One region of the Alistipes sp. AF48-12 genome, then DNA from elsewhere that is predicted to be linked to it. Evidence: riboswitches for the same ligand, from Rfam matches in the RefSeq annotation. Region 1 holds a riboswitch; each other region holds the start of a gene.
The links. Region 1 has a riboswitch for cobalamin ahead of DW082_RS04780 (cysteine-rich CWC family protein). Riboswitches for the same ligand answer to the same signal wherever they lie in the genome.

Region 1 (3,114 bases):
TCGAGAAACGCCGTGTCGTAGCCGCCCCGGACGAAGTCGGGCGTATGCATGATGGCGTTCAGGTAAGAGATGTTGGTTTTGATGCCTGTAACTTTGTATTCGTCCAGTGCCGCGCGCATACGCTGGACGGCGTATTCGCGCGTAGTCGCCCGGACGATCAGTTTGGAGATCATCGGATCGTAGTAGACAGGAATTTCGTAACCCTCGTAAATGTAACTGTCGATGCGGATTCCGAGCCCGTTGGGTTCGGTAACCTGTTTGACGAGTCCCGGCGAAGGCATGAAGCCGTTGTCCGCATCCTCGGCGCAAATCCTGCACTCGATGGAGTGCCCCCGCTGGACGATGTCCGTTTGTCGCAGGTGCAGCGGGCGGCCCGAGGCGATGTAGATTTGTTCTTTGACCAGGTCGAGGCCCAGCACTTCTTCAGTTACGGGATGTTCGACCTGGAGTCGGGTGTTCATTTCGAGGAAATAGAAGTTGCGGTTTTTGTCCACGAGAAATTCGATCGTTCCCGCCCCGACGTAACCGACTGCCCGGGCCGCCGCCGCCGCGGTCTTTCCCATTTCCTGTCGCAGTTCGTCGGTCAGGAACGGCGACGGACTCTCTTCCACGATTTTCTGGTGGCGGCGCTGTACCGAACACTCCCGGTCGTACAGATGGACGATATTCCCGTGCGCGTCCCCCAGTATCTGGAATTCGATGTGGTGCGGTTCCTCGATGTATTTTTCGATGTAGACTGTTTCGTCCCCGAACGACGACAGAGCTTCCGATTTAGCGGCGGCGTACGCCTCGCCGATTTCGCTTTCCGACCGGATCAGGCGCATACCCTTGCCGCCGCCGCCGGAAGCCGCTTTCAGAATGACCGGCAAGCCGATTTCTCGGCAGATCCGTTCCGCTTCAGTGGCCGATTCGAGTTGGCGCTGGATGCCGGGCACCACGGGCACGCCGGCTTCCGTCATCGACCGGCGGGCCGAGATCTTGTCGCCCATCCGTTCGATCGTCTCCGCACGCGGGCCGATGAACGTGATTCCCGCCACTTCGCATTTTCGTGCGAATCCGGCGTTTTCCGATAGGAAACCGTATCCCGGATGGACGGCGTCCGCACCGCATTTCAGAGCTGTTTCGATGATTTTATCGACGTCGAGGTAACTTTCTTTCGACGGAGCCGGGCCGATGGGATACGCTTCGTCGGCCAGCATGACGTGTTTCGACATGCGGTCGGCTTCGGAGAAAAGAGCTACCGAACGGATTCCCATTTCGCGACAGGAACGGATGATTCTGACGGCGATTTCTCCTCGGTTGGCTATAACGATTTTTTCGATCATTCGCTATATGATTTAGGTTTTACAATAGGAGCATACCGGGGATTGATCCCTGTCGAGTAGAAGGTCTCCCTGAGTATGCGAAGGCAGTCGTTGCATAGGCAATCGTCGTAATTATCCGCTATGAACCGACGCTGGGCGTCATCCAGAGCCACGCCCGCGCAGAGGCAATCCATAACAGCATCGAGGGAACATGCAAAACGTGTTCCGCAACGAGGACAAACTTTTTCCATCGTTATCACACACCGCAAACGGTCTGCATTCAGCAGAACGATCCGGATTAAAAAAAATGATTAAACTTTCCACGTTTTAACATCCAACCCTCGGGACGGTAAAACATCACCTGAACCGGCAGGTCTTCTGACTGACTCCCGTCCTGATGCCTTCCCGACGTTATCGTTTGCCGCCAGTGGCCATTCAGATCGTTTCAGGACGTTGTTCGGAGTTTCACAGCAGCGGGACTGTCCGGGATTCGCACCCGGTTCCCTTTTATCGCCTTTCTCTGAGTGCAAAAAGGCGAACCGATTCGCCGTCAAAGTTAAAACATTTATTTCATTACTTCCAACTGTTTCGTTGTAATTTCGTTCTTTTTATTTTGTAAATATTTTGTATTTAGTTGTTTGTGTGTTGCAGTCAACTACGGATGTCGCTGGGTAAAGACGATGAAAGAACGATTTTCCGGTTTGGGCGAGAGAGCCGTCCTGATTATAACTTACATTTCCTGAGAGAGAGCCTTTCGGCATTTTTCATCGATTCCGGCCGGCACGAATCCGCGCGTGAAACGTAAAATGCTTTTTCCCTGCGGATCGTATCCGGTTTGCCGGGCGGTCGTTTTCCGGAATTACTACCAGATCTGTTTCTCGTCCCGGTCGACCGTAAATATTCGATTTCCTTGTCCGGGCTGAGATACAGTAAGAGAAAGAGGGCCTTGTTCGGTATGTCGTGGAAAGTCAGTTTGATATCCCGGGCCTTTTGCCTGCCCAGCGAAATCCATCCATTCTTGTCTTTCCTGTAGAACAGCTCGTCGGTATCTCCGATTCTGATGTTGTTGTCATTCCGGCCTACTCCGGAGCCATTCGAGACTGCGCGCGCGGGGCTACAAGAAGGAAACAGCAATTAGCATTAGTCGCCGACTCGTTCCCGCATTTTTATTTTTATTGCGGAGACGAGTCCCGACGGTATTTTTACGGGTTTGTCTGCGATCTCCGCCGCCAGAGCCTGCGCCCTGTCCGGCCGGTTCGTGCTGTCGTATACGTTCACCAGTTCGTACAGCGGCATGAATCGTCCGGGGCACATTCGCGACGCCAGCAGGTAACAGGCTTCCGCCCGGCGGAAATCGCGCCGCTTTTTGTGGGCATCGGCTTTCAACATCTGCACGTCGTAGTCGTTCAGCATTTTTTCGCAGGCCGTCGCCGCTTCGAGGCTTTTGTCCGCTTCGCCCGCATCATTCAATTCCGCTGCGTAATTGTAGAGGAAATAAGCGTTTTTATCCAAAAACGGGTACAGTCGCTCGTATTCCGGCAGCGGCGGGCGATCGGACGATGCGGTTTTCTGCACGCGGTGCCATCGGTTTTCGTAATACATTTCTTTCGCAGTAAATCCCAGCAGCGCGGCGGACGACAGCGCGGCGAGGATTCCGGAAGCCCGCCGCGCGCGGAACCGTTCGCAACTTCGGCGCGACTGGGCCGTCAGGCCGCCTGCCGCGAGTGCGACGATCGACCCGGTGAACGGATACGAGAGCGGGTATGAAAAACAGCAAAGCGCCGCCGCGGCCGACAGTGCCGTCGCGAGC
Region 2 (3,114 bases), on a different contig from region 1:
TTTACATGGTAACCGGTTCCCATTGGAGTTATCTGCCTGCGGAAGCCGGTTACGGTTGATTGTTCGTGTTGTCTTTTCTTTTTACGGTTCCGTGCGATAAGAAAGGCTCATCGGTCGCGGATACGGTGCGCTCGGTTTTTCATCGGTTCTTTACATTTTATAAAAGCGGCCGGATGATGATTTTGCCCGCAATATATAACCGTTTCAGACTGGTTGTAGCGTTTCCCCGCCCGGTGTCGTGAATAGTCTTGGATAATCCGGAAGAGTCCGGAACGGATTAACATACATGTCATTGGCAGACTGAAATATATGACCACATGAATGCTGTTTGAGTTTTTTGCAACTCCACGCTTCTCTGTTTGAGGTTTTGCCTGTTCTGAAAAATGCGACACCGGAGCAAAAGGAGTTTCGGTTTAATCCGTTAAACCGAAATGTTTTGGTTAAACCAAAACCTAACTTGCTCACGCTCGACGCGTGCCGGGAAATTCGGTCCATAAAAGAGATTCAGCCTTTCTGGATTGGGTTACAGAATGGACAATTGGCCGATAAGGCTTCAGGCGACCAAGCTTGATAACCGGCGAAATAGCCCGGTTTGGGCGGTTCGCGGTCGGGCGTATCAAGAAGAATACTGTCGTACAGTTTGGTGCTTTGTAAGGCTGCAATCGTAGTCAATACTACGGTTGTAGCCTTACAAAATGATAAAATGATATTTGTGTCCGGTTACAATAATCCTTTGCTACAGTTTTATAGAGTTAGCATGTGATAATTCGATAAAGTCAAAGATAGTTTTTTACTTTACTAATAGTAGAATGGTAGTTTGCAGAGAGGTAACAGGCTGGCATATGCCTTTTGTTTAATTTCATGCAAGTTTACCAAAGTGTAACAATATTAATTAAAAATATTTTCCGTAATTTTGTGCCGCAAGGTTTTCCGGAAGTTATCTGCTTCCGGGAATAAAAGGGAATGCAGTGAGAATCTGCGACAATACCCGTTGCTGTGAGTTTCAGTCCTTATAGGGCAACTCCGCGCACTCTTTGCCACTGGTTTTAAACTGGGAAGGCGCAGCGGAGGAAATGAGTCAGAAGACCTGCCTTGCGATAACGAGGATTTACCCCTGCGGGATCACGGGTGGTATGTAATTGGCTCTCCCAAACATCGTATTTCGTTTGTTTTTGTCGGTCAACTGCAGAGGTAAATCGTGCAAACGAATGAACTTGCATGCAATTTACTGAAAATAAGTATTTTACAACTTCGGTTGCCGCCCAGCCGAAAGACACGACGTTTCTTCAGGAATCGGACAGTGTACTCCGTAAATACGAGATTGGGGAAGTGACGGTTTACGGCCGCCGGACCTTGCCGAAGATCATTCCCGCACAGGAATTGTCGGGAACAGAACTCGAGCGCCTGAACGTGGTTTCCGTGGCCGATGCCATTCGTTATTTTTCCGGCGTCCAGATCAAGGACTACGGCGGAATCGGGGGATTGAAGACGGTCAATATCCGGAGCATGGGAACCCAGCACGTCGGGGTGTTCTACGACGGCATCCAGTTGGGCAACGCCCAGAACGGGCAGATCGACCTGGGGCGCTTCTCGCTGGACAATATGGAGGCCGTTTCGCTGTACAACGGGCAGAAAAGCGCCATCTTCCAGTCGGCTAAGGATTATGCCTCCGCGGGATCGGTTTACATGACTACCCGGACACCACGTTTCGATTCTGTCAAAAATTACAACCTGAGTTTTTCTGTCAAAGGAGGGTCGTTCGGTACGGTCAACCCGTCCGTGTTGTGGGAACATAGGATCAGCGACAAACTGAGCAGCTCGTTCAATGCGGAATATATGTATACGACCGGACGGTATAAGTTCAGCTATGCGAAGAAGGACGGATACGATACGACCGAAGTGCGGCGTAACGGCGATGTCAGCGCTCTTAGGGTGGAGGGCGGACTGTTCGGAAAGATCAGGGACGGAGAGTGGAAGGCCAAAGTCTATTTCTACGACTCGGAACGCGGCTATCCGGGCGCTTCGGTGCGGGAGGAGCCGGGAAAGTTCAAGCACGAAGACCGCCAGTGGGACCGTAACCTGTTCGTGCAGTCTTCGTTCCGCAAACAGTTCGGTTCGCTTTATACACTCGTGCTGAACGGCAAGTACGCTTACGATTACCTGCATTACCTGTCCGATCCACGGCTCGACGTGACGACCATGTATGTCGATAACCATTACCGGCAGCAGGAGGTCTATTTCTCGGCCGTAAACGGCTTCTCTTTTTTCGACTGGTGGAAAGTCAACCTTTCCGCTGATTTCCAGTGGAACACGCTCGATGCCGACTTGGTGGACTTTGCCTGTCCGCAGCGGTACTCCGTCCTGACGGCATTGGCCACGTCCGTTCAGTTCGAAAAATTCAGTATGCAGGCCAGCCTGCTTCATACTTATATCTACGACAAAACCAAAGCCCTCGGCGAGGAAGCTCCGGAAAAGAGCCAGTTCACACCGACGGTCGTTATGTCTTATCGCCCGTGGAGCGCGGAAAATCTGCAACTCAGGGCATTTTACAAACGGATATTCCGTATGCCTACGTTCAACGATCTTTATTATACGTTCATCGGTAACAAACAGTTGAAGCCCGAGTTTACGACCCAGTACGACGTGGGGATCGTTTACAACAAATCGTTCGGTGGTCACGGGTTGACTTATCTGGACGTATCGGTGGACGGTTATTTCAATCAGGTGGACGACAAGATCATCGCCATGCCCACATCCAATCAGTTCCAGTGGACGATGGTCAACCTCGGGTACGTGGAGATACGCGGCATCGACGCGTCGGTACAATCCGGTTTCCAATTCGGGAAGGTTGCCCTCAATGCCCGCCTGAACTACACTTACCAGAAAGCGCAGGATTTCACCGATCCCGAAAGCCAATGGTACGGCGGGCAGATTCCCTATATCCCCTGGCACAGCGGATCGGCCATACTGGGCGGCAGCTATAAAAGCTGGGACTGGAATTACAGCTTTATCTATACCGGCGAACGGTACGAAGCGGTGGCCAATATTCCGGAAAACTATTCGCAACCGTGGTATACCCACGACATGTCGCTGTCCAAGAGTTTTCAGTGGAAC
Region 3 (3,114 bases), on a different contig from region 1:
AACGCAGAACCAACTGTTCGAATTCAATATGAAGATCAACAATCCGGCGCTTACGGCCCAGATACTGGTCTCCTCGGCGCGGGCTTCTATGTTGCAGAAACCGGGATGCTACACGCTGATCGAAATCCCGATGATCGACCTGCTTCCCGGAGACCGGACGGAACTGATCCGGCATCTGGTATAACAGGATTAAAAACAGCAAACGAACGATATGTTACTTCCGATTTATATTTACGGTTCGGCGGTTTTGCGCAAAGAATCCGAAGACATCGCCAAAGATTATCCGGAACTGGACAAATTTCTCGAAAACCTGTGGGAAACCATGTACGAAGCCGACGGAGTCGGACTGGCCGCCCCGCAGGTGGGCCGCAACATCCGGATCTTCGTGGTCGACGCTTCGGTGAACGCCGACAAGGATCCGAGCCTGGCCGGTTTTAAAAAAGCCTTTATCAACGCGCACATCTACGAACGCTCCGGCGACGCCGTTCCGTTCGACGAAGGATGTTTGAGCCTGCCGGGAATCAACGAACGGGTCGAAAGGCCGTCGCGGATCAGGATCCGCTACGCGGACGAAAATTTCGTCGAGCACGACGAGGAGTTCGAAGGTTTCGCGGCGCGGGTCATCCAGCACGAGTACGACCACCTGGACGGCAAACTGTTCATCGACCACGTGTCGCCGCTGCGCCGAACTCTGCTGAAAAGCAAACTGGCCGCGATGACCAAAGGGAAATACAAAGCGCACTATCCCTGCAAACTGGTGAAAAAATAGTTTCCGCCCGTTTCCGGGATCTCTTTCAGGGCCGTTCGCCGTTTCGGGCGAGCGGCCTTTTTGCATACCGTCTTTCCCCGTCGCTTTCGGCGATGACAGCCAACCGTTTAATCGAATAGGTTTATAAGTTGTTAATAAGTATTCCGCCGAAAATGTTTTCCGTCGAAACGATTCGCTATGTTTGTGAAAACATTCGGTTCTCGATGCCGGGCTTCTCGCCCGGCGGGAGATCAAAAGGGAATCCCGTGAAAGTCGGGAACTATCCCCGTAGCTGTAAGTTCCTGCCAAAGGCCGCGCAAACCCGAATGCCACTGTCGGTTTACCCGATGGGAAGGCGCGCGACCCGGAACAAGTCAGAAGACCTGCCGGATGAATTGCATTGTAGCTTTCGGGTGAAGAGCGATCGAATGTCGGGGCCCTCCGTACGCGGCCCGATATCTTTTATCCTCCCGGAGTTACCATTTTATCTTATTGTTTAACTGTTTAAAATTCAAACAAGATGAATGGACAGACTCATTTACGGCAAATCGTAAAACGGACGGGCGAGATCGCCCAATTCAGTCCGGAGAAAATCGAACAGGCGATCTTCAAGGCCATGCGGGCCTCCGGTGCGCCGAACCGCAAAGAAGCACGCCGGCTGTGCGGCGAAGTGGTGGCCTCGCTCGAAAAAAACAGCGCCGAACAGACGCCGCACGTCGAACAGGTGCAGGACGCCGTCGAGCAGGCGCTGTACCGTCGCGGCGATTTCGCGCTGCTGAAAAACTACATGCTCTACCGTCGGCAGCACGAACAGCTCCGCGAATCGAAAGAGCTGTTTTCGAACCTCGACGTGATGGACGACTACCTGTCGCAGGACGACTGGCGGGTCAAGGAAAGCGCCAATTCGGCCTACTCGCTGCAAGGCCTCAACCAGCACATTTCGACGATGATTACTTCGCAGTACTGGCTCGGCCGGCTCTATTCCGAAGAGGTCGCCGACGCGCACAAAAGCGGAGCTATGCACATCCACGACTTGGGCTTCCTGAGCGTCTACTGCGTCGGCTGGGATCTGAAAGACCTATTGACGACCGGGTTCAAAGGAGTCGAAGGCAAAGCGCAGAGCGCGCCGGCCCGGCACCTGCGGACAGCGCTCGGACAGATCGTCAACTTCTTCTACACGATGCAGGGCGAAGCGGCCGGCGCGCAGGCCTTCTCGAATTTCGACACCTTCCTCGCGCCCTACGTCCGCTACGACGGGCTCGACTACGCGCAGGTCAAACAGTGCTTGCAGGAATTCCTGTTCAACCTGAACGTTCCGACGCGGGTCGGTTTCCAGACTCCGTTCACGAACATCACGATGGATCTGACCGTCCCCGACTTCCTGAAAAACGAGCCGGTGGTTTGCGGCGGCGAAATAAAAGAGGAGACCTACGGCGATTTTCAGCCCGAAATGACGCTGCTCAACAAGGCCTTCGCCGAGGTGATGTACGAAGGGGACGCGGCGGGCAGCCTGTTCTCGTTCCCGATCCCGACCTACAACATCACGCCCGATTTCGATTGGGAAAATCCCGATTACGACGGCATCTGGCAGATGACCGCCAAGTACGGCATCCCCTACTTCTCGAACTTCGTCAACTCGGACATGAAACCCGACGACGTGCGCAGCATGTGCTGCCGGCTGCGGCTCGACAAACGGGAACTAATCAAGCGCGGCGGCGGACTGTTCGCGTCGAACCCGCTGACCGGGTCGGTCGGCGTCGTGACGATCAACCTGCCGCGACTCGGCTACGAATCGGGGTCCGAGAAGTCGTTTTTCGAACGGCTGCGCCACCTGATGGAGCTGGCCCGCGAAAGCCTCGAAACCAAACGCAAGGTCATCGAGCGCTACACCGAAAAGGGACTCTATCCCTATTCGAAATTCTACCTGCGCCACATCCACGACCGTTTCGGCTGCTATTGGAAAAACCACTTCTCGACGATCGGCATCAACGGGATGAACGAATGCTGTCTGAACTTCCTCGGCGTCGGAATCGCCACCGAAGAGGGCGCGGCATTCGCCCAAAAAACGATGCGCTTCATGCGGGACGTGCTGGCCGTATTCCAGGAGGAAACCGGCAATATCTACAACCTCGAAGCCACTCCGGCCGAAAGCACCGCCTACCGGTTCGCGATGCTCGATACCAAGCGTTATCCGGATATCATCACGGCGAACCAAGCCGACCGACTGCTGAAAGGCGCCAAGCCTTACTACACCAATTCGACCCACCTGCCGGTAAACTTTACCGACGACCTGTACGAAGCGCTCGAAATGCAGGATCCGCTACAAGCGTTGTACACCGGGGGAACGGTGTTCCACGTCTTCACCG
Region 4 (3,114 bases), on a different contig from region 1:
AAATCCGTTTGTAGAATGCGCGGAAACTCAGCTCCGGCCGACTCCACGGTTTGTACCAGACTACGAAGGTGGGCGTGAATTCGCTTTTGTCGCCGGCGCTTCCCCCGACGGCTTCCGTCCGGTCGTGGACATAAGTGTGCAGCAGGCTTGCCTGCACTTTGACCCGGGGAAATTCGAACGAGGTCGCCGCGGCCGTCAGTACTGAATAGCGCTGCGGATAGACGAAATCGACCAAGTCGGCGTCCAGCGTGTTCCATTGGAAATCGGCGGCGAGGTTGGCTTTCCACCATTTGAAAAACGTAAATTCGTTGGCTGCCGATAAATACGTCTCCTGCTGGTAGTAGTGGTTGTTGACATACATCGTGCTCTCGTCGAGGCGCGGATCGGACAGGTAGTGCAGGTAATCGTAGGCGTACTTGCCGTTCAGCAACAGACTGTAAAACGGACTGAAGGTTTTCCGGAAAGAACCCTGTACGAAAAAGTTGTCGTCCCACTGCCGGTCTTCGTGCCGGAACCGTCCGGGTTCCTGTCGCACCGAAGCGCCCGGGTAGCCCCGTTCCGAGTTGTAAAAGTAGACTTTCGCTTTCCATTCGCCGTTGCGTACCAGGCCGAAAAGGCCGCCTTCGGCCCGTAGGGCGCGCACGTCGCCGTTGCGGCGCACTTCAGTCGTGTCGTATCCGTTTTTTTTCGTGTAGCTGAACTTGTAGCGGCCCGTGGTGTACAGGTATTCGACGTTGAACGAACTGCTGAGCCGGTCGTTGAACCGGTGTTCCCACAGGATCGACGGGTTGGCCGTGCCGAAAGAGCCGGTTTTCATCGACACGCCGAAATGGTTGTTTTTTCCGTCTCGGTCGAAACGGGGCGTTCGCGTCTGCATGTAAATCGAACCGGCCGATGCGAAATCTTTAGCCGGCTGGAATACCGCGCTTTTCTGCCCGTTGTACAGCGAAATGGATTCCATGTTGTCCAGCGAAAAGCGTCCCAGGTCGATCTGCCCGTTCTGTGCGTTGCCGAGTTGGATGCCGTCGAAGAAAACGCCGACGTGCTGGGTGCCCATGCTACGGATATTGATGGTTTTGAGTCCTCCGATTCCGCCGTAATCCTTGATCTGCACCCCGGAAAAATAGCGTACCGCATCGGCGACCGACAGGGCGTTGAGTCGCTGCAGTTCTTTGCCGGAGAGTTCCTGGGCGGGGATAATCCGGGACGGTTGGTTCTGTCCGTATACGGTCACCTCGTCGATGCTGTAATGGCGTAGGCTGTCCGGATACGCTTTGCGTGTCAGGCTGTCGGAGCCGTTCTGCGAATAAAGCGCCGCCGGTGTCAGGCAACACATAAACAGGAAGAGATAAATGGGAGGAATACGTTCCATGCCGCTCGTTGATCGTTAAAAAATCCAATTCGGTTTTACAGCGGGCGGCATCGTGCGCAAATAGGTCAGCCGGAAATTCCGTCGATTTTCGTCTGTTCACCGCAGACTGTAAAATCCGTAAAGCAAAGGTAGGTCTTCTGACTCGTTTCCGTTTCGGCGCCTTCCCGACTCGATGTCAGTGGCCAAGAGTGTCGAAACATTTTATTCCTTTCGGAACTGAAACTTACAGCAGCGGGGACTGTTGCCGATTCGCACGGCATTCCCTTTTAATTCCCTGATCGCGGTCGAAAGCGCGATGCGGAAACCTTTGCACGGCAAAGATAGTTTTTTTTCGGGACGATGCTGCCGGATCGTAAAAAAATGTGCGTCCGGACGTTTGGACGGTGTGCCGTCGGAGTGTTTTTCAAAAAAATACGTCCGGGATGGAAAATATATCCCGGAAAGTATTATCTTTGCATCCGCAATAGGAGAGTTGCCGGAGTGGTCGATCGGGGCAGACTCGAAATCTGTTGAACCGCTTATGTGGTTCCTGGGGTTCGAATCCCTAACTCTCCGCAAACAAGGCTGATTGTCAGCGAATTACAAGGATAGCACCCAGATTTACACCCTAAAATGTAAGTTTGGGTGTTTTCTTTTTTCTCCGTTAAGGACACAAATGAGGGGGCATAGGGCCGTCTCTGCGATTGCGTATGCGAAAATACTATTATACCCCCTGCGGCTTGCAGCCGCAGGGGGTACAACGGAAACGGATGCCCGGCCGCTCCGCTCTCTTGTTATTCTCGAACGGGGCGGACGTCGAAACTCTCGCCGCGCAAGCGTGTATCACTCAACGGCGAAGCACGATCTTTATTCCAGGCCAGGGAATACGGTACTATACGGATGGCCACGTAATATATTACGACGGATATACATACGGTTACTGGACGGGACAAGCGACTGCGACCCATTCTGGGCGTCAGTTCATGATAAGCAAAAATGGAATCAGCCCGAGCCCTTCAAGTGGGAAAAGCTGGGGCTTCTCCGTCCGGCCCGTGAAAGAATAGCCGCTCTGCGGCAGGGCTATCCGTTTTCGTTGTACCCCCTGCGGCTGCAAGCCGCAGGGGGTATAATAGTATTTTCGCATACGCAATCGCAGGGATGACCCTATGACTTGCGGGGTGGAAACGGCTCGTCATACGAAAATCAATCCAATAACTTATAAATTATCAATCCGATACGATCCATTCCACAGGAAAGGGGGTTGTTCTTATGTGAAGCGTGCGCAACACGTAATTAGTCACGGAGTACAACAACCCGAAAAACAGAAACTGAATGGATTTCCTCATACTTACAAAAAACGAATTTTTCCGTCTGATCAATGACGGAGCCGACGCCCGCACCATAACGCCGTCGGTATATAACGAGTTCATCAAAGAGGTTTGCACCGTATGCTGCGCTCCGCCATCCCAGCGGCATCACCTTATCTTCACGCTCGCCTATATCGAAAAGGAACTGGGCTGTCTGCACGAGATTCACAAGGCGGAATCTTCCCATACAATTCCTATCCGCAAAGCCCTGACGTTCGTGCGTCGGATGTTTCGATACCTCCAAACCCAGACGCCTCCGCTGTCGGCGCAAAAATCCGATATTCCGGACACGCCTTTCCGCTGGACGGGTAGTCTCGTCGAGTTGGTGGAGATCATCTATGCGTTCGACGAGATCGGCTGTATCAACGACGGAGAGAACGACATCAAGGAGCTGGC

Region 2: linked by a shared signal. The riboswitch ahead of DW082_RS13265 (TonB-dependent receptor) and the one ahead of DW082_RS04780 (cysteine-rich CWC family protein) in region 1 are both predicted to bind cobalamin.
Region 3: linked by a shared signal. The riboswitch ahead of DW082_RS10730 (ribonucleoside triphosphate reductase) and the one ahead of DW082_RS04780 (cysteine-rich CWC family protein) in region 1 are both predicted to bind cobalamin.
Region 4: linked by a shared signal. The riboswitch ahead of DW082_RS00670 (TonB-dependent receptor) and the one ahead of DW082_RS04780 (cysteine-rich CWC family protein) in region 1 are both predicted to bind cobalamin.

The regions. Positions count from the first base shown of each region.
Region 1 covers NZ_QUDJ01000005.1:137,967-141,080, reverse strand. Annotated here, with positions in the region: gene accC (acetyl-CoA carboxylase biotin carboxylase subunit) at 1-1,325, opposite strand, end outside; gene DW082_RS04780 (cysteine-rich CWC family protein) at 1,322-1,555, opposite strand; cobalamin riboswitch at 1,655-1,863, opposite strand; gene DW082_RS04775 (O-antigen ligase family protein) at 2,445-3,114, opposite strand, start outside.
Region 2 covers NZ_QUDJ01000028.1:12,466-15,579, forward strand. Annotated here, with positions in the region: cobalamin riboswitch at 907-1,110, shown strand; gene DW082_RS13265 (TonB-dependent receptor) at 1,219-3,114, shown strand, end outside.
Region 3 covers NZ_QUDJ01000016.1:39,341-42,454, forward strand. Annotated here, with positions in the region: gene DW082_RS10720 (diaminopimelate dehydrogenase) at 1-184, shown strand, start outside; gene def (peptide deformylase) at 212-769, shown strand; cobalamin riboswitch at 947-1,154, shown strand; gene DW082_RS10730 (ribonucleoside triphosphate reductase) at 1,269-3,114, shown strand, end outside.
Region 4 covers NZ_QUDJ01000001.1:131,427-134,540, reverse strand. Annotated here, with positions in the region: gene DW082_RS00670 (TonB-dependent receptor) at 1-1,336, opposite strand, end outside; cobalamin riboswitch at 1,482-1,696, opposite strand; tRNA gene DW082_RS00665 (tRNA-Ser) at 1,839-1,927, shown strand; gene DW082_RS00655 (RteC domain-containing protein) at 2,684-3,114, shown strand, end outside.